DNA from 3 places in the Rhizobium sp. WYCCWR 11152 genome. Region 3 is predicted to be linked to each of the others. Evidence: predicted binding sites of a transcription regulator. Region 3 holds the regulator's gene; each other region holds the start of a gene.
What was found. The regulator LexA, encoded in region 3, represses DNA repair genes until DNA is damaged. The targets are predictions, from matches to a motif close to TGTTCNNNNTGTGTTCNG.

Region 1 (6,593 bases), on a different contig from region 3:
GTCGCCCAGCCAACGGATCAACCCATCCGAACCGATCACCAGATCGCTGTTGCCGGCGGCATGCATCCGGGCCGCGCGGGCTTCGAACTCGAGCCCGAGCGCCTTCTGCGACGCAGCCTGAACCGCCTTGGCATCCGGTCCGTCCGTTCCCGCCACCGGCGTGAAACGGAACCCGCTCAATTGCCCTACATGATGTCCTTCAACGAAGACATCGCCATTCACACTGATTTCAGCTTCCAGCATCGCATTCTCTCTCAGGCGCTTCATGAGCACAGATGTCCTGCGATCAACAAAGCGTTTCGTCAACCTTTCATGTAACGCGTCGGACAATCGATCTTCGATTTCCCGCGTCTTTTCCTGCCAGTGTGTCGGATCGGCAAGCCAACCGGGCCGATTCGAAACGTAGGTCCAGGTCCTTATCTGCGCGATTCGCGCCGAAAGCGTGTCAATTTCCCCATCTGTTCGATCGGAGCGATGAACCTGCTCCGCAAGAAACTGCTCATTCACCGTGCCATAGCGGACAAGATCGGAAAAGAGGGTCGAGATAAGATCGGCATGTTGTGCTGGGGTGATACGCCGATAATCGGGAAGCGCGCAAGCCTCCCAGAGTTTTTCGACGCGCGCCGGCCTGTCGGCAAGATCGATGACCTCGGGATAGCGCGAAAGCTGTTCCAGCGCCTGCTGGTCGACCGCAGGCAACGCCCGCGTCAGCCCCGGCACGCGCGGTCCCACCTCAAGGCTGGCGCGCAGCGATGCGATTGAGGAGAAGTCCATCTCCGTCGTCCGCCACTGCAAAACCTTGACGTTGTCGAATTCGTGCCCCTCGATGCGCTGCACCAGTTCGTCGTCGAAGGGCGAGACTTGCCCGGTGACGCCGAAGGTACCGTCCCGCACATGCCGTCCGGCGCGCCCGGCGACCTGGCCGAGTTCGCCCGGATTGAGATTGCGGAACTGGTAACCGTCGAATTTCCGGTCCTGGGCAAAGGCGACGTGATCGACATCGAGGTTGAGGCCCATGCCGATCGCATCGGTCGCCACCAGATATTCGACGTCGCCCGCCTGATAGAGCGCCACCTGCGCATTGCGGGTGCGTGGGCTGAGCGCGCCGAGCACGACCGCCGCGCCACCGCGCTGCCGGCGAATAAGCTCGGCGATGGCGTAGACCTCGTCGGCAGAGAAGGCGACGATGGCCGAGCGCTGCGGCAGTCGGGTGATCTTCTTCTGCCCGGCATAGAAAAGATGCGAAAGCCGCGGCCGCTCGACGATAGTGATGCCGGGCAGGAGCTGCTGCAGGATCGGCCGCATCGTTGCCGCGCCGAGCAGCAGCGTTTCCTCGCGGCCGCGAAGATGCAGGATGCGGTCGGTGAAGATATGGCCGCGTTCGAGATCGCCGGCGAGCTGCACCTCGTCGATCGCGACGAAGGCGGCCTTGGTCTCGCGCGGCATCGCTTCGACAGTGCAGACGGAAAAACGCGCATTGGGCGGCGAAATCTTTTCCTCGCCGGTGACCAGCGCCACATTCTGCGCGCCGACCTTCTCTACCACCCGCGTATAGACCTCGCGCGCCAGAAGCCGAAGTGGCAGGCCGATCACGCCCGTCCCGTGCGCAACCATGCGCTCGATGGCATAATGGGTCTTGCCGGTATTGGTCGGCCCGAGCACCGCGGTCACACCGCGCCCGCTCAGAATCATCGGCTGCGAAATCAGAGTCATGAGTCCATGCAAATGAGGCGGGTGGCCCCAGGAAAATCTCGGCTCCTCGATGGAAGCTGGACAACACATGGACAGCTGCCGTCGCAAACGCAAGGGCAGATTTCAAAATGCATCGGGGATTACGACCTTTGCGAGTCCCGTGGAACGCCCGAATTTCCGATTCGGAACAGCGCAAGAACGAATCAGCGACGAATCGATGACTCCCGCTGATTCAGCTTTTGTTCACGGCTAAGTATTGATTTTGAATCACTTTTTCCCACTAGATGCTGAATCGCGAGACTCTCACCTGTTCATATTTTCGCTATCGCGACTCCGCAATTCCCGCCCGATCTTGGATAGGCGAAAATCCGCCCGAAATTAACCTCTCGACCAAAGCCGGAACGAATCGGAGACGAATCGCTGACTCCGCCGTTTTCGCCTTTCGTTCACGCCCACATCTTGTGGCGCTATCAGGTCCAGGTCCTAGATGCGCATGGGCGGCAGATCCTTCGCCCCGCCCTCGTCGAATCGGCATTAATCTTTCGGAAACCGGATTCAGACGGCGTTAAGTCGCAGCGTTAACTCAGGGGCGGCCACCTCGCCGATCAAAAACGGAACGAATCGCTGACGAATCGGCGACATCGCGATTTTCCCGCTTTGTTCACCGCAACATATTGTATTTAAATGTCTTTTTAACCATAGCGGCAATTTTCGGAAATGACGGAAATTAAACCGTGAATCAGGCTTCGTCACATTTCCAGAGCTTAACCGGGAACAAAAATCGCCAATACGTGTTTCCAGTCCATCCAAATTGCGGATGAAATGAAGGAAACACACCATGCTTGGCACGATACTACTTGTTATCCTCATTCTGCTCTTGATTGGAGCCTTGCCGAATTGGGGTTATAGCCGTGGCTGGGGCTATGGACCTTCTGGCGGTTTGGGGCTAGTTCTCGTGATTATCATTATCCTTGTACTAATGGGCCGCGTCTAAAGGCCAACTAACCTGGGGAGTTACGACATGATGAAGAAGATTGTTCTTATTGGTGCGCTCGTGGGCGCACTCGCATCTTGCACAGCGACCGAGCAAGGCACGGCGATCGGCGCCGGCACTGGCGCTGTTATCGGCGGTGTCGTCACCAACAGCTGGGGTGGTGCCGCCGTCGGCGCCGTTGCCGGCGGTCTGACTGGCGCTCTGATCGGCCAGTCGGTCGAACGCCGCGGCTACTGCGTCTATCGCGACCGCTACGGTCGCCGCTATGAGGCTCGTTGCCGCTGATCGGCACAAGCATATCGGACTCCCAACGGGCGCTTCGGCGCCCGTTTTCTTTGCCGGTCGTATCCGTCAACGAGACGTTGACAATCGGTTGCGAAAGTCAAATCTAGCGCCGCCCAACGGGCAGGCACATATTTCCTTCAGAGCATGATGTCGAAAAGTGTGAGCGGTTTTCGGACGACATCATGCTCTCACTGTAAATGTAGAACAGGATGATTTTAGGCCGACCCGGCCTAAGATCATCCTGTTTTGGAGCGCAACGGACAGGCAGAGCCGCCCGGCGCACCGGAAAGGAAACGCTTCCATGATTCAGATTTTGCTGAATTCCCTCGTCGCCGTTCTCATCGCGTCGGCTTTCCTGACAACCGCAATATCAGCCCTCAGCGCCAATGATCTTTCGCTGCGCAAAGTGCCGGCCAGAGTTCGGCCACAGCGACGTCCGAACACAGACCGCCGCTCTTGATCTTCTCGAAACAGCGCGACTGCTCCGGCCACAAAATCGCAACCGGCATCACGAGACGCCCATAAACAGCGATGGCGCGATCCTGCCGGACGCGCCATCGCTTTGAATCTAATTCCTAATGTCGACGTGAAGACAGAAAGCCTAGGCGAAGAACTGTCCGCCATTGGCCGTCAGCGTCGAACCGGTGATGAAGCCGGCATCGTCGGAGACGAGGAAGGTGACGCAGCGCGCGATCTCTTCCGGTTCGCCGAGCCGGCCGACGGGGATCTGCGGAATGATACGTTCGTTCAGCACCTTCTCCGGCACGGCAAGCACCATTTCCGTTCCGATGTAACCGGGGCAAATGGCGTTGACGGTGATGTTCTTGTTCGCCCCCTCCTGAGCCAGCGCCTTGGTAAAACCGAGATCGCCCGCCTTGGCCGCCGAATAATTCACTTGGCCCATCTGGCCCTTTTGGCCGTTGATCGACGAGATATTGACGATACGGCCGAAGCTGCGGTCACGCATGCCGGTCCAGACCTGATGCGTCATGTTGAACAGGCCGGTGAGGTTGGTATTGATCACCTCGTGCCATTGCTGCTGCGTCATCTTGTGGAACATCGCGTCGCGGGTGATGCCAGCATTGTTGACGAGGATTTCGACCGGGCCGATCTCGCTTTCGACCCTGGCAATTCCCTCGCCGCAGGCGAGATAATCCGAAACATCCCATTTGAACACCGGAACGCCGGTAACGTCGTGGAAGGCTTTGGCCTTCTCGTCGTTGCCGGCATAGCTGGCGGCGACCCTGTATCCGGCATTTCTCAGTGCCATGGATATTGCCGCGCCGATGCCGCGTGTACCCCCGGTGACCAAAGCCACTCTGCTCATGTTCCGCTCCCCTTTTGTTTTTCGCCCCGCCGCTTGGCGGGATCTTCAATCAAACATGGATCGTATGCTATTTAAAGCGCTTCAAAGCACATGGCCACACCCATGCCACCCCCGATGCAAAGCGTGGCGAGACCCTTCTTGGCGCCGCGGCGCTTCATTTCGAACAGCAGCGTGTTGAGAACGCGCGCACCGGAGGCGCCGATCGGATGGCCGATCGCGATCGCTCCGCCATTGACGTTGACGATCGACGGATCCCACCCGAGATCCTTGGTGACGGCACAGGCTTGCGCCGCGAAGGCCTCATTGGCTTCGACGAGATCGAGATCGTTGACCGACCAGCCGGCCTTTTCGAGCGCCTTGCGCGAAGCCGGGATCGGTCCGGTGCCCATGATCTGCGGATCGACACCCGCTGTTGCCCAGGAAACGATGCGGGCGAGCGGCTGGACGCCGCGCCGGACCGCCTCCGCTTCGCTCATCAGCACCGCCACAGCGGCACCGTCGTTGAGGCCGGACGCGTTCGCGGCCGTGACCGTGCCGTCCTTGTCGAAGGCCGGGCGCAGCTTCCCCATCGCCTCGATAGTCGCGCCGTGACGGATATATTCGTCAGCATCGACCGTAACGTCGCCCTTACGTGTCTTGATGACGTAGGGGATGATCTCGTCGACAAAGCGACCGGCCTTCTGCGCTGCCTCCGCCTTGTTCTGCGAACTGACGGCGAACTGATCCTGGTCGTCGCGCGAAAGCTGCCACTGGCGCGCAACATTCTCGGCGGTGATGCCCATGTGGTAGCCGTGGAAAGCGTCGGTCAAGCCGTCCTTGATCATCGTGTCGATCATCGTCATGTCGCCCATCTTGACGCCGCCGCGTAAGTGCGCGGCATGCGGGGCCATCGACATGGATTCCTGGCCGCCGGCAACGATGATCTTGGCGTCGCCGGTGGCGATCTGCTGCATGCCGAGCGCGACGGCGCGCAAGCCCGAGCCGCAGAGCTGGTTAACGCCCCAGGCCGTCGCTTCCTGCGGAATGCCGGCCTTCATCGCCGCCTGGCGGGCCGGGTTCTGACCCTCGCCGGCGGCAAGCACCTGGCCGAGGATGACCTCATCCACCTCGCCGGCATCGACGCCGGCACGCTCAAGCGCGCCCTTGATGACGGCCGCCCCGAGCTCATGCGCGAGGACCGTCGCGAAAGCACCGTTGAAGGCGCCGACTGCTGTTCGCCCTGCGCTGGCGATGACGATGGATGGATTGCTCATGGGGACGCTCCTCGTTTTCGTCTCACTTACATAAGTGGAAACTGGCAAAGCTTGGAGCACAAGTCAAACGCGAAGACCGGCTGCTGTCATTTTTCGGCAAAGCCTTTCAAAGCCCAATTCATCTGCTCTGTTAAAGGTTTGCCGCATCGCACAAAGAGATTGTCACCGGCCTTCTTTTGCGTTTACAGTCTCAAGTGGAGGAATATCCATAAATCAGACGGGGGTTCAGGAGACTGATATGGCGAAGCATGAGGGTCAGATCGTTATCAAGAAATACGCCAATCGCCGCCTATACAACACAGGCACCAGCACCTATGTGACGCTGGAAGACCTGGCGGAGATGGTGAAGAAGGGCGAAGAATTTAACGTACAAGATGCAAAAAGCGGAGATGACATCACCCATTCGGTGCTGACCCAGATCATCTTCGAACAGGAATCGAAGACCGGCAACACATTGCTCCCGATCTCCTTCCTGCGCCAGCTCATCACCTATTACGGCGACCAGATGCAAATGGTCGTGCCGAGCTTTCTCGAACATTCGATGCGCTCCTTCACCGAACAACAGGCCCAGATGCGCGAGCAAGTAAACCGCGCCTTCGGCGAAACGCCGCTCGGCAAGAACCTGCAGTTGCCGATGCAGATGGTCGAGGACCATGTTCGCCGCAACACCGAGCTGTTTCAGCAGGCGATGCAGATGTTCTCGCCCTTCATGACGCCGCCTGCCAAGGAAAGCCGCAAGGCCGAGGCCAAGGATATCGATGAGCTGAAGGACCAGCTCCGCGCCCTTCAGAACAAACTCGACAACCTATAATCCGATCGAGACATCCCGCCCGGCGCTTCGGATCGATACGGCAAAACCGCCGATGACATCGATCAGAGCGATCGTCATCAAAATGAAGAAGACCTGCGTCGCAGCATCCCGGACGAGCAAAAACTCGACCAGGAAAGCGATGAACACCAGCATCGACAGCATGTGGTTGACGAGATTGCCGGGACCAGTTCTGGTCGCTTTGAGGATTTCGAAGAACAGCACGACAAGTGC
Region 2 (6,593 bases), on a different contig from region 3:
GACTCCGTTCGCCTTCAGCGCCTCGACGATCAGTTCCCCGCCCGTCTTCTTCATGACAATGCCTTCTTCATGACGATGCCTTCCTCTCGCGCTCGGCGAGTTCCGCCAGAATTTCTGCCTGGTGTTCGCCGAGACGCGGGCTCGGCCTTATATAACGCAGCGGCGTCTCCGACAGCACAACAGGCGTCCTGACACCGGGGATCACGGTACCGGCGGCATCCGCAAGGTCGATGCGCAGGCCGCGGGCCTGCACCTGCGGATGGGCGAACATTTCCTCGATCGTATTGATCGCGCCTGATGGAACCGCGTTCTCTTCACAGGCCTTCAACAGATCCGCCTTTTGCCATTTCAGCGTCTCGGTGGAGATGAGGCGGCGCACTTCGGCGCGATTGCCGACGCGTGCCTTGTTGGTGGCGAAACGCTCGTCGCTCGCGATGGCCTCCAGGCCGAGGATGGTGCAGAGGCGGCGGAACTGGCCGTCGTTTCCAACCGCGAGAATGAGATAACCATCCGCCGTCGGCACGACCTCATAGGGCGAGATATTGGGATGGGCATTGCCGAGGCGGGTCGGCGCCTCGCCGGAGACCAGGTAATTCATGTTCTGATTGGCGAGCACGGCCGATTGCACGTCGAGCAGGGCCATGTCGACCAACTGGCCTTCGCCTGACTTCAGGGCATGGATCAGGGCGGCTTCGATCGCCGAGACGGCATAGATGCCGGTGAAGATATCGGCGATGGCGACACCTGCCTTCATCGGCTGGCCACCCGGCTCCCCGGTAATCGACATGAAGCCGGACATGCCCTGGACGATGTAATCGTAGCCGGCGAGGCTGGCATAAGGGCCGTTCTGGCCGAAGCCGGTGATCGAGCAATACACGAGCTTCGGGTTCACCTTGCGCAGGCTGTCATAATCGAGCCCGTATTTGACGAGGCCGCCGACTTTGAAATTCTCGATGACCACATCGGCGGTGGAGACGAGGCGGCGGACGAGATCCTGGCCTTCGGCGCTCTTCAGGTCGGCAGTGACGGAGCGCTTGCCGCGATTGGCGGCGTGGTAATAGGCGGCCGAGAGATTTTCGCCGTCGGCGCCCTCGACGAAGGGTGGCCCCCATTGGCGCGTATCGTCGCCGCCGTCGGGATTTTCGACCTTGATGACGTCGGCGCCGAGATCGGCGAGCATCTGTCCCGCCCAGGGGCCGGCGAGCACGCGAGCAAGCTCGATCACCCGGATGCCGGCAAGCGGCGGTTTTTTCGTCACGGTCTCCGTCATGTTCCTCCGGGCTCTCGTTCTTAGATCTGGGCTCAGATCTAGGGCGCCAGCGTCGCCTCTGATGTACCGGATACCGGTTTCGATGCAAAGCGGCGCTCGCGCCAGACAATGTAGAAGCCCGACGCCATGATAATCATGATGCCGAGCCATTTGATCGCATCCGGGAAGTCGCCAAAGACCAGCCAGGCGAAGATCGTCGCCGAGACGATCTCGAAATATTGCAGCGGTGCGAGCGTCGAGGCTGGTGCTGCGCGATAGGCATAGACACCGAGGATGCCCGATATCGCGGCCATGGCGCCAACGCCGGCGACATAGAACCAGGCGCGGCCATCCGGCATGACCGGATCGAAGAGATCGGAGCCGGTTCCCTGGCCCAGGAAAAGCAGGATGGCGCAGAAGAGCAGGCCCCAGATGCTCATCTGGAACTGCATGGCCCAAGGGTCCTCCCTGTGCGAGAGGACGCGGGTCATCAGCACAAAGATGGCGATGCAGAGCGCGCTGACGACAGGCAGAAGCGCGATGTAGCCGACTTCTTCGAAACTCGGCTGAATGATCAGCATCGCCCCGAAGAAGCCGACGCCGCAGGCGCTATAGCGCCGCCAGCCGATTGTCTCCTTCAAGAAGATACCGCCGAGGATCGTTAGCATGATCGGCTCGACGAAGAAGATCGCAATCGCGTCGGCGACCGCCATGTATTTCAGCGTGGTGACGAAGGAGATCATCGAGACAGTGATGATCGCGCCGCGGATGGCGTGGAACAGATTTTGGCGCCAGGAAAAATCGGCGAAGCTGCGCCGCCATATCACAATCGGCAACATGCAGAGCGCCTGTACGGCGAAGCGGCCGGCGGTGATCTCCGCGGACGGGACTGTGACGATGGCAAGCTTGGCGAAAATATCGATGAGCGGCGAGAACATCACCGAGATAAACATCAGCACAAGCCCCATCGTCACGTCGGAGGCGGACGAAACGGGGCGGGCGGAGGTGCTGTTCATGATGAAATCCCTGTACTCAGGATATTGGTCACTCAGGATATTGGTCGCTCAGGATCTTGCGACGGCCCTGTCGCACCACTCGGCGAAGGCTGCGATCGCCGCCTCCGCGCCGATCTCATTTAATGTTTCGTGCCGCATGTCCTGATATATCTCAGTGCTGATACGGGAGAAGCTTTGGCCTTTCAAATGGTTTGACAGCCAGAGCACGGCTTTTCCACGCTCCGTCGCCGGGTCCTCTCCGCCGCCGACCAGATGGATCGGCATGTCCCGCGGCAGCCGGTCGAGGTGGATTTTCTGCGGCGCGCGGAAGGTCAGCTCGAAGAGATCGAGCCAGAGAGAGACCGAGGCGTCGAAGCCGCAGAGCGGATCGGAAACATATTTGTCGACTTCATCAGGAAGACGCGACAGCCAGTCGAACTCGGTGCGGCGGCCGGGAATGGATTTGCCCCAGGCGCCGAAGGTGAGCTTCGGCAACATGCCGCTCGGCACGTCGGAGCCCTTCAGCATGCGCTCGGCAAGCAGGATCGCCTGGGCGGCGCGGCCGGCAAGGCCGACGGCGAAATTCGAATTCCAGACGGCGACGGCGTCGAAGTCGGCCGGAGCCGTGACGGCAGCGTTGAGGGCGATGAGGCCGCCCATCGAATGGCCGAAAAGGATCACCGGCAGGCGGGGATGGCGGGAGGCCGCATGGCTGCGCATGGCGATGACGTCGCCGATCACCCTTTCGACCCCACCGCGCCGGGCAAAGCGGCCGATCGGCGCGTCGGGCGCCGTCGTCTCGCCGTGGCCGCGATGATCATGGGCATAGACATGATATCCGCGCGCCGCCATCGCCTCGGCAAAGGAGCGGTATCGTTTCGAATGTTCGGCCAAGCCATGCGATATCAACAGGATGCCGCGTGCCGGGGTGATGGCCTCGGCATGGTGATAGGCCAGCGACGCCCCTGGCACGGCGAGCCTATGCGTTTCAGAAAACATGTGATCCTCCCGGCGGCAACAGACCAGATCGCCGGGTAATTGCAACATGGGTATTTGATTATCTGATAACAATTTGTGGCCTTGTTGCGATTCAGGGTTGCGGCCTTTTGATTTTGATGCTTATTTGTTCCTGTATTGTTCTTTTTTTGGGGGTTGAAATGAGCAGCATGCAGTTGCGTACCTTGTCGTTCGCTGTGTCGATGGTTATTGCCGGCGCCGCCGTGGCGCAGGAGGCTGGCGGGCGCACCCGCTTCATTCTGGCGGCGAGCTGGCAGCCGGCCTTTTGCCAGACGAACCAGAAGAAGGCCGAGTGTGCGAGCCAGACCGGCGAGCGTCCCGATGCGACGAACTTTTCCTTGCACGGACTTTGGCCAATGCGGCAGGATTATTGCGGCGTAAGCGCCGAGCAGAAGGCCGCCGACAAGGATGGCGACTGGAACAAGCTGCCGGAGGTCACGCTTGCGGCGGAGACGAAGACGGCGCTCGCAAAGGCGATGCCCGGCACGCAATCCGGCCTGGAACGGCATGAATGGGTGAAGCATGGCACCTGCACGAAGATGAGCGCCGACGACTATTTCGGTGTCGGTGTGCATCTCGTGGGCGCACTCAACGCGTCGGCGGTGCGCGATCTTTTCGCTGCCAATATCGGCAAGCCGGTCAAGGCCGACGCGATCAAGGCGGCTTTCGACAAGAGCTTCGGCCCGGGTGCCGGCGACCGCGTCAAGATGAGCTGCCGGCGGGCCGGCAATGTCAGGATGATCAGCGAGCTGACGATCGGGCTTTCGGAAGCCGCCGGGGCGGCATCGGCGAAAAGTGCCGGGCTTGCCGATCTGATCCAGGGTGCTGGAAAAACATCGTTCGGCTGTGACGAGGGCGTCGTCGATGCTGCGGGCTTTTGACCGGAAATCCTGAGTAAACCGGGTTTGGCGTTGCCCGCAGGCGCTGTTTCGCCTACATAGCGGCACAATCGAAGTTTCCCGCCCGGAGCAGCGCAGCATGGCACGTCAGTTCATCTATCATATGTCCGGCCTCAACAAGGCCTATGGCAACAAGAAGATCCTGGAGAATATCCACCTTTCGTTCTACCCGGATGCCAAGATCGGTATCCTTGGTCCGAACGGCGCGGGTAAATCCACCGTGCTGCGCATCATCGCAGGTCAGGACAAGGAGTATACCGGCGAAGCCTGGCTCGCCGAAGGTGCGACGGTCGGCTATCTGGAGCAGGAGCCGCATCTCGATCCCAACAAGACGGTGTTCGAGAATGTCATGGAAGGCGTCGCCTCGAAGACGGCTGTCCTCGATCGCTATAATGAATTGATGATGAACTATTCCGACGAGACGGCGGAAGAGGGCGCCAAGCTTCAGGACGTCATCGATAGCCAGAACCTCTGGGATCTGGAAAGCCAGGTCGAGATGGCGATGGAAGCGCTGCGCTGCCCGCCGCGCGACGCCGAAGTCACCAGCCTTTCCGGTGGTGAGCGTCGCCGTGTTGCGCTCTGCCGCCTGCTGCTTTCGCAGCCGGATCTGCTGCTGCTCGACGAACCGACCAACCACCTAGACGCCGAAACCATCGCCTGGCTCGAAAAACATCTGCGCGACTATCCGGGCGCCGTGATGATGATTACCCACGATCGCTACTTCCTTGACAACGTCACCGGATGGATTCTCGAACTCGACCGCGGCCGTGGCATCCCCTACGAAGGCAACTACTCGGCCTACCTGCAGGCGAAAGCCAAGCGCATGCTGCAGGAAAGCCGCGAAGACGCATCGCGCCAGAAGGCGATCAGCCGCGAACAGGAATGGATCGCTTCCAGCCCGAAGGCTCGTCAGGCCAAATCCAAGGCGCGTATCAAGTCCTATGAGCAGTTGGTGGATGCCGCCGAGAAGCAGCGTCCCGGCGACGCGCAGATCATCATCCCGGTCAGCGAGCGCCTCGGCCAGGTGGTCATCGAGATGGACGGCATCACCAAGGGCTTCGAGGGCCGTACGCTGATCAACGACCTGTCGATCAAGCTGCCGCCAGGCGGCATCGTCGGCATCATCGGCCCGAACGGCGCCGGTAAGACGACGCTATTCAGGATGATCACCGGCCAGGAAACGCCGGATGGCGGTTCGATCCGCATCGGCGAGACCGTGCATCTCGGTTATGTCGACCAGAGCCGTGACACCCTTGCGGCCGACAAGACGGTCTGGGAGGAAATCTCCGGCGGCGCCGAAATCATCAAGCTTGGCAAGTTCGACATGAACTCCCGTGCCTATTGCGGCGCCTTCAACTTCAAGGGCGGCGATCAGCAGCAGAAGGTCGGCAATCTCTCTGGTGGTCAGCGCAACCGTGTTCACCTTGCCAAGATGCTGAAGGCCGGCGGCAACGTTCTGCTGCTCGACGAACCGACCAACGACCTCGATACGGAAACGCTGGGTGCCTTGGAAAACGCGCTGGAGAACTTTGCCGGCTGCGCCATCATCATCAGCCATGATCGCATGTTCCTCGACCGTTTGGCGACGCATATCCTCGCTTTCGAAGGCGACGGCCATGTCGAATGGTTTGAAGGCAACTTCGAGGATTATGAACAGGACAAGGTTCGCCGTCTCGGCCCCGACGCCCTTAACCCGGGCAGCCAGGCTCACAAGCGTCTGACACGCTGATTTCACTCATTTTTGCTTTCGGAAGCCCCGGTTCGGCCGGGGCTTTTTCATGTCTGCCTCTGTCGCAATTTGAGCAGCCAATTTCGTGGAGAGAGCGAATTCTCGCTTGCCACCGCTTTTCAAATCACATAAAGATATCTTTATATCTTGATCGGATCGAAAATGAGCGAACCCTTGAAGCTTGGACTGGAGGCGCTGGTGGACGTCTTGAAGGCGGCCGGCGAGCCCACGCGCCTGCGTCTTCTGGCACTTCTTGACGGCGGCGATCTGACGGTGACCGATCTTACCGAAATTCTCGGCCAATCCCAGCCCCGCATCTCGCGCCACCTGAAGCTGCTCGGCGAGGCCGAACTGATCGAACGCTACCAGGAAGGCGCCTGGGCCTATTTCCGCCTCAAGCAGGACGGTAAGGCCGCCATGCTGGTGCGGGCGTTGCTGAAGCATGTTTCCGAGAACGATCCGACCATCCTTCGCGACGGCGAGCGGCTCTCGCAGGTCAAGCACCAGCGCGCCGAGCGGGCACAGGCCTATTTCAGCCGCAACGCGGCCGAATGGGACGAGCTTCGCCGCCTGCATGCGGCCGATGAGGAGGTCGACGCTGCCGTCATCCGGCTGCTCGGCAGCCAGCCGATCGACTCGCTGCTCGATCTCGGCACCGGCACCGGCCGCATCCTCGAACTCCTGTCCGGGCTCTACCGCCGGGC
Region 3 (6,593 bases):
CTGGCGCGGACGGCCGATGCGCTGTTCCGGATCCTCGATCATCTCGTTCCACTGCGCGATCCAGCCGACGGTGCGGGCAAGCGCGAAGAGCACGGTGAACATGGTCGTGGGGAAGCCCAGCGCCTTCAGCGTGATGCCGGAATAGAAGTCGATGTTCGGATAGAGCTTCTTCTCGATGAAATATTCGTCGGTGAGCGCGATACGCTCCAGCTCCATCGCCACTTCGAGCAACGGATCGTCCTTGATGCCGAGTTCGCCGAGCACTTCATGCGTCGTCTTCTGCATGATCTTGGCGCGCGGATCGTAGTTCTTGTAGACGCGGTGACCGAAGCCCATCAGGCGGAACGGATCGTTCTTGTCCTTGGCGCGGGCGACATATTCCGGAATACGATCGACCGTGCCGATTTCGTTCAGCATGTTGAGCGCCGCTTCGTTGGCGCCGCCATGCGCAGGCCCCCAGAGGCAGGCGATGCCGGCGGCGATGCAGGCGAACGGGTTGGCGCCCGACGAACCGGCGAGACGGACGGTCGAGGTCGAGGCGTTCTGCTCATGATCGGCATGCAGGATGAAGATGCGGTCCATGGCGCGGGCAAGCACCGGATTGACCACATATTCCTCGCAAGGCACGGCAAAGCACATGCGCAGGAAGTTCGAGGCGTAGTCGAGGTCGTTCTTCGGATAAACGAAGGGCTGGCCGATATGGTATTTGTAGGCCATGGCGGCAAGCGTCGGCATCTTGGCGATCATGCGCAGGCTGGCGACCATGCGCTGGTGCGGATCGGTGATGTCGGTGGAGTCGTGATAGAAGGCCGACAGCGCGCCGACGCAGCCGCACATGACGGCCATCGGATGCGCATCGCGGCGGAAGCCGGTGAAGAAGCGGCTCATCTGCTCGTGCACCATGGTGTGGTGCGTGACGCGGTAATCGAAATCCTTCTTCTGCACGGTGGTCGGCAGTTCGCCGTAAAGCAGGAGGTAGCAGACTTCGAGGAAGTCGCCGTGCTCGGCGAGCTGCTCGATCGGATAGCCGCGATGCAGCAGGACACCTTCGTCGCCGTCGATGTAGGTGATTTTCGATTCACAGGATGCGGTCGATGTAAAACCCGGATCGTAGGTGAAGGAAGCCGTGTTCTTGTAGAGGGCACCGATATCGATGACGCTCGGGCCGATCGTGCCGCTTTTGACAGCAAGGTCGACAGACTTGTCACCGATTTTTATTGTAGCGCTTTGATCCGTCATGCTGATCCTCCGAAATGGCGGTGGCGCCATAAAAGCGCCATAGGGGTTAAGCGTCCTCACCGATAGCTATATGATCGCGAAGCTAATGCCAAGTTACCGTGATGGCATTTTGTGCATTGCGGTATCACCTTTTAGGCACTGCAGCGATGAGCCGCACGCATATCGGAAGCTGATGATTCGACTGGTCTTTTGGCGCTCGCGATTTTCCCTCATATTTCAATCGATTATTCTTGCCGGATTTGATTGGAGGTTGCATTCTGGCCGCCTTCGCAGCCGGGCTTGGGCGGTTCATGCAGGAGTTGACGACAGTCGAATTGCGGCCGGAAGCAGGCGAAGGCCTTGCCGACTCCTCCAGTTTTTCACCACCTGTCGTGGTGACGCGACCGACACGGACGCAGTCGGCGACACCATTGCGCCACCGGCTGCCGGCCGCAGCCTCGCAAGTGCTGCGTGCCGGCATGCGCATGCTGGGCGAAGAGGCGGACCATGGCCGCCTGCTGCTGTTTTCGCCGGTCTTCCTCGGCGCTGGGTCAGCCGTCTGGTTTCTCGCGGCATCGGATTTTCCCCTCGTTGCATCACTGCTCTGCCTGTCGGCGGTGACAGTGGCGGTTCTCATCGCCAGCCGCAGCCGGGCGGCAGTGCGGGCAACGCTGCTGGCGCTCTCGCTCGTGGTCTGCGGCATGGTCACGGCGCAGTTCGAGAGCCGGCGGGCTTCGACCGTGATCCTCGATTCATCAGTGACGACCACGGTGACCGGCCGTGTCGAGCGGCGCGAAGGCGATGGTCGCGGGCGGTGGCGCTACATTCTTGCGGTCACCGGCACTAAGGCACCGGAGCTGAAGCGGCGGCCGGAACGCATCACCGCCATCGCCCGCGGCGCGGACGCGGCCTTCGAGATCGGCGATATCATTACCGGCAGGGCGCGGCTGACGCCGCCGGCAGGTCCGGCACTTCCCGAACTCAACGACTTCTCCTTCGGTGCCTATTTCGATGGCATCGGCGCCAACGGCTTCTTCTACGGTGCACCGACGAAGGTCGATGCGCAGGCTGGTCCCCAGGCTGCCAGATCGACGGCTGAAACGCTGCTCGAAGGGCTCTACCGGCTGCGCAGCGGCATTGGTGACCGCATAAGGTCGATCCTGCCCGGCGACACCGGCGCTTTCGCCGCTGCTCTGGTGACGGACGAGCGGCGTGCCATCTCGAATGAAACGACGGAGGCGCTGCGCCAGTCCGGTCTGGCTCATATCATCGCCATCTCCGGCCTCAACATGGCGCTGTCGGCCGGCATCTTCTTCGTCGGCTTCCGGATGCTGCTCAGCCTCTTTCCCGGCATTGCTGAGGCCTACCCGACGAAGAAGATCGCTGCCGCCGGCGCGCTCATCGCTGTCACCGCCTATTTCCTGATTTCGGGCTTTGCGGTCTCTGCCGAACGCGCCTTCATCATGATGGCCATCATGTTGGTTGCCGTCTTCTTCGACCGGCCGTCGATCAGCCTGCGCAATGTCGCTCTCTCCGCGCTCGTCATCATCGTCATTTCGCCGTCCGAGGTTTTGGGTCCGAGCTTCCAGATGTCTTTTGCAGCGACATTGGCGCTGGTCTCGGGCTATCAGCTGTGGAAGGACCGGCGCGTCCGCGAAAACGCCTTCCTGAAGCTGCCGATCATCAGGCCATTCGTTACGGTTGCGGGCTTCTTCGGCGGCATCTTCCTGACCTCGCTGATCGGCGGTTTTTCCACCGCGCTGTTTTCGATCGAGCATTTTCATCGCCTGACCGCCTACGGCCTGCCGGCAAACCTCGCGACAATGCCGATCATCTCCTTCATCATCATGCCGGCCGGCCTGCTGGCGATGCTGCTCATGCCTTTCGGCCTGGACGTTTTGCCTTGGAAGGTGGTGGGATTCGGCCTCGATCTGGTGATCGCGGTCGCAAAGACGGTGTCCGGCTGGGATGGCAATATAGACGTCGGCCGCTTGCCCGCCTGGTATTTCGCCGTCGCCGTGGCAGGCTTTCTGCTGCTGACGCTGCTCCGCACCCGGTTGCGCCATGTCGGCACATCGATCATCGCGGTCGCAACGCTCATCCTGCTGCTTCTGCCGGGTCCCCGTCCGCCGGATTTGGTGATTTCGGAGGATGGCAGTCTCGTCGCAATCGTCGAGGCGGCGGCCATGGCGTCCAACCGTGAAAGACCGCCGGATTTCATCTTCGACCAGTGGCAGAGAGCGCTGGTCCTGCCGAGGCATGATCCGCCGAAGATGCTGGATGGTCCTGCTATCCCGCCGGTAGGAGAAGACCGCCGCGTCAGGCTTTCCCGCGATCAGCAGAACGAAGCAAGGACCGCGATGCGGGCGGCCACAGCGGGCGGTGACGCAAACCGCTTTTCCTGCGTCAAGAAGGCCTGGTGCACATCAAGGCTCGCCAATGGTCAGGTGGTTGCTGTCATCGACAATGCCGCCTATCTCGGTCCGGCATGCGACGCGGCCGATATCGTCGTGACCTCGGTCCGCCTTCGCTTCAACAGCTGCCGCTCGGGTGCGACGCTCTTCACCGGTGAGACGCTGCGCAGGACCGGATCCATCGAGTTGCGCTTCACGGACGCCGGCCTGGAGGTCGCAACCGCATTCGATGCATTGTCGCGGCCATGGATGCGCCATCGCGCCTATGACTGGCGCAGCAACAGCTTTACCGAATCGAGCCTAGCCAATGTCAGTGATAGCGGCGAATGAGGCCGACGAGTTTACCCTGAACCTTGACACGGTCCGGCCCGAAAATCCGGGTCTCGTAAGCCGGGTTGGCGGCCTCCAGCGCGATCGAGGCGCCCTTGCGGCGGAAGCGCTTCAGTGTCGCTTCCTCGTCGTCGACGAGAGCAACGACGATGTCGCCAGGACTTGCAGTGCTGCCGTTGCGGATGATCACGGTGTCGCCGTCGAAGATGCCGGCGTCGATCATCGAATCGCCCTTGACCTCCAGCGCATAATGTTCACCGGAACCGAGCATGTCGGCCGGAACGACGATGTCGTGGGTGTTGTTCTGGATCGCCGAGATCGGCACACCGGCAGCGATTCGGCCCATGACCGGCACGGAGACCGAGTTGCCGTTGTCGGCGACGGGTTTTGCGGGAGCGGGGGCGGCGACCGGCTGAGGTTTGCCGAGGCTGCCCTCGATGACGCTCGGCGAAAAGCCGCGCCGGGGCTGGATGCTGGGGCTGTAGGCCTCCGGAAGCTTGATGACCTCGAGCGCACGGGCGCGGTTCGGTAGGCGGCGAATGAAGCCACGCTCCTCCAGCGCCGTAATCAGCCGGTGAATCCCGGACTTGGAAGCGAGATCCAGGGCATCCTTCATTTCGTCGAAAGATGGCGGAACGCCGGATTCCTTCATGCGCTCATGAATGAAAAGGAGAAGCTCCTGTTGTTTGCGCGTGAGCATCGACGTTGTGACCTCGTGATTGAAACAAATCCAGAACATACACTATATGTTCCATATGTGTTCCGCAAGTAGCTAAATTTCCGTAAAACTTGGCGCCAACTCGTTGAGATTATTATTTTCATTCGCCGGATTGGCACACAAGTCTTGCCTTGGGCGGCACTCTCACACATCTCTGCCGTGTTAGGAGAGGGGATATCATGAACGAGCACTCCGCCAAACCGCACCCGCTGGATCATGTCGTGCTGCCGGTCGTCAATATCGATCTGGCGCGCGAGAGGCTCGGCAAGCTCGGCTTCACCGTTGCCGCCGATGCGCGCCATCCCTTCGGAACGGAGAATGCCTGCGTCTTCTTTGCCGACAAGACTTATCTGGAGCCGCTCGGGATTGCGAGCGTCGAGGAGAGCGAGGCATCAGCGCGGCAAGGCAATGTCTTCACCGCCCGCAACCAGGCCTTCCGCTTCCGCTGCGGCGAGGAGGGGCTTTCGGGGCTGGCTTTCGGCAGCAAGGATGCCGGCATCGATCATCAGAATTTCGTCGGCAACGGATCGAGCGCCGGCGAGATGCTGGAGTTCACCCGGCCGATGACGATGCCGGACGGTTCCGAGGCGATTGCCGGCTTCAAGCTGGCTTTTGCCGGCGACCTGCGCGCGCCGGATCTCCTGCTTTTCAGCGTCGAGCGCGTCAATCCGCTGCCGGCCGACCGCGCCGCGCTGGAGGCGCATGCCAATGGTGTCACCGGCATAGTCGAGATCGCGCTTTGCACGCCGGAGCCGGCCGCCTTCGCTGCCTTCGTCAGCCTTGCGGTGGCGCAATCGGCAGTCGAGAAGACCGGGTTCGGCGTCAATATCGCAGCATCGAATGCGAAAATCAGCCTGATGACGCCGGAAGGGCTGGAGGCCTATTTCGACATCGCCGGCTCATCCGCCGATCGCGGCCTGCGCGGCCGGGCAATCCTCTTCACTGTCGCCGATCTTGCCGTGACAGAAGCGCATTTGGCTGCTAACGGGGTGACCTACACGCGCAAGAACAATCGCATTCTGGTGAAGCCCGCGCCCGGGCAGGGCACGCTCTTCGCCTTCGAGGAAACACGATGAGCACTGATACGAATTCCGAAGTCAGGATCGGCGAAGGCCAAGGCCAGGTCACTTTTTCCAATACCGGCCGCCTGTCGCTGATTGCCGGTCCCTGCCAGATGGAGAGCCGCGACCACGCCTTCATGGTTGCCGGCACGCTGAAAGAGCTTTGCGGAAAGCTCGGTATCGGCCTCGTCTACAAGAGCTCCTTCGACAAAGCGAACCGGACCTCGCTTTCGGCCGAACGCGGCATCGGGATCGAAAAGGGCATGGAGGTCTTTGCCGACCTCAAGAAGGAATTCGGCTTTCCCGTCCTGACCGACGTTCATACCGCCGAGCAATGCGGGGAGGTGGCGAAGGTCGTCGATGTCCTGCAGATCCCGGCCTTCCTTTGCCGCCAGACCGACCTTCTTATCGCCGCCGCCAAGACCGGCCGCGTCGTCAATGTCAAGAAGGGCCAGTTCCTCGCCCCCTGGGATATGAAGAACGTCCTGAAGAAGCTCAATGCCAGCGGCAATCCGAACGTGCTGCTGTGCGAGCGCGGCGTCTCCTTCGGCTACAATACGCTGATTTCCGACATGCGTTCGTTGCCGATCATGGCGGCGATGGGCGCGCCCGTTATCTTCGACGCGACCCATTCCGTGGCGCAGCCGGGCGGCCAGGGCGAATCCTCCGGCGGTCAGCGGGAATTCGTGGAAACCCTGGCGCGCGCCGCAGTGGCTGCCGGTATTGCTGGTGTCTTCGTCGAAACCCATCAGGACCCCGACAATGCCCCTTCGGACGGCCCGAACATGGTCTATCTCAAGGACATGCCGCGGCTTCTCGAAAAGCTGCTTGCCTTCGATGCGGTCGCCAAGG

Region 1: G9X67_RS28990 (helicase-related protein) is a predicted target of LexA. The motif match lies at 1,876-1,893, and genes of this name have one in related genera.
Region 2: G9X67_RS07060 (ribonuclease) is a predicted target of LexA. The motif match lies at 3,369-3,386, and genes of this name have one in related genera.

What each region holds. Positions count from the first base shown of each region.
Region 1 covers NZ_JABFCP010000020.1:323,992-330,584, forward strand. The annotation lists gene G9X67_RS28990 (helicase-related protein) at 1-1,713, opposite strand, end outside; gene G9X67_RS28995 (DUF3309 family protein) at 2,531-2,686, shown strand; gene G9X67_RS29000 (YMGG-like glycine zipper-containing protein) at 2,714-2,971, shown strand; gene G9X67_RS29005 (beta-ketoacyl-ACP reductase) at 3,573-4,298, opposite strand; gene G9X67_RS29010 (acetyl-CoA C-acetyltransferase) at 4,370-5,551, opposite strand; gene phaR (polyhydroxyalkanoate synthesis repressor PhaR) at 5,790-6,362, shown strand; gene G9X67_RS29020 (hypothetical protein) at 6,357-6,593, opposite strand, start outside.
Region 2 covers NZ_JABFCP010000006.1:224,485-231,077, reverse strand. The annotation lists gene G9X67_RS07080 (thiamine pyrophosphate-binding protein) at 1-54, opposite strand, end outside; gene G9X67_RS07075 (CaiB/BaiF CoA-transferase family protein) at 68-1,270, opposite strand; gene G9X67_RS07070 (DMT family transporter) at 1,309-2,265, opposite strand; gene G9X67_RS07065 (alpha/beta hydrolase) at 2,314-3,243, opposite strand; gene G9X67_RS07060 (ribonuclease) at 3,402-4,142, shown strand; gene ettA (energy-dependent translational throttle protein EttA) at 4,240-5,889, shown strand; gene G9X67_RS07050 (metalloregulator ArsR/SmtB family transcription factor) at 6,052-6,593, shown strand, end outside.
Region 3 covers NZ_JABFCP010000008.1:737,196-743,788, reverse strand. The annotation lists gene gltA (citrate synthase) at 1-1,239, opposite strand, end outside; gene G9X67_RS13425 (ComEC/Rec2 family competence protein) at 1,530-3,962, shown strand; gene lexA (transcriptional repressor LexA) at 3,943-4,662, opposite strand; gene G9X67_RS13415 (VOC family protein) at 4,860-5,756, shown strand; gene kdsA (3-deoxy-8-phosphooctulonate synthase) at 5,753-6,593, shown strand, end outside.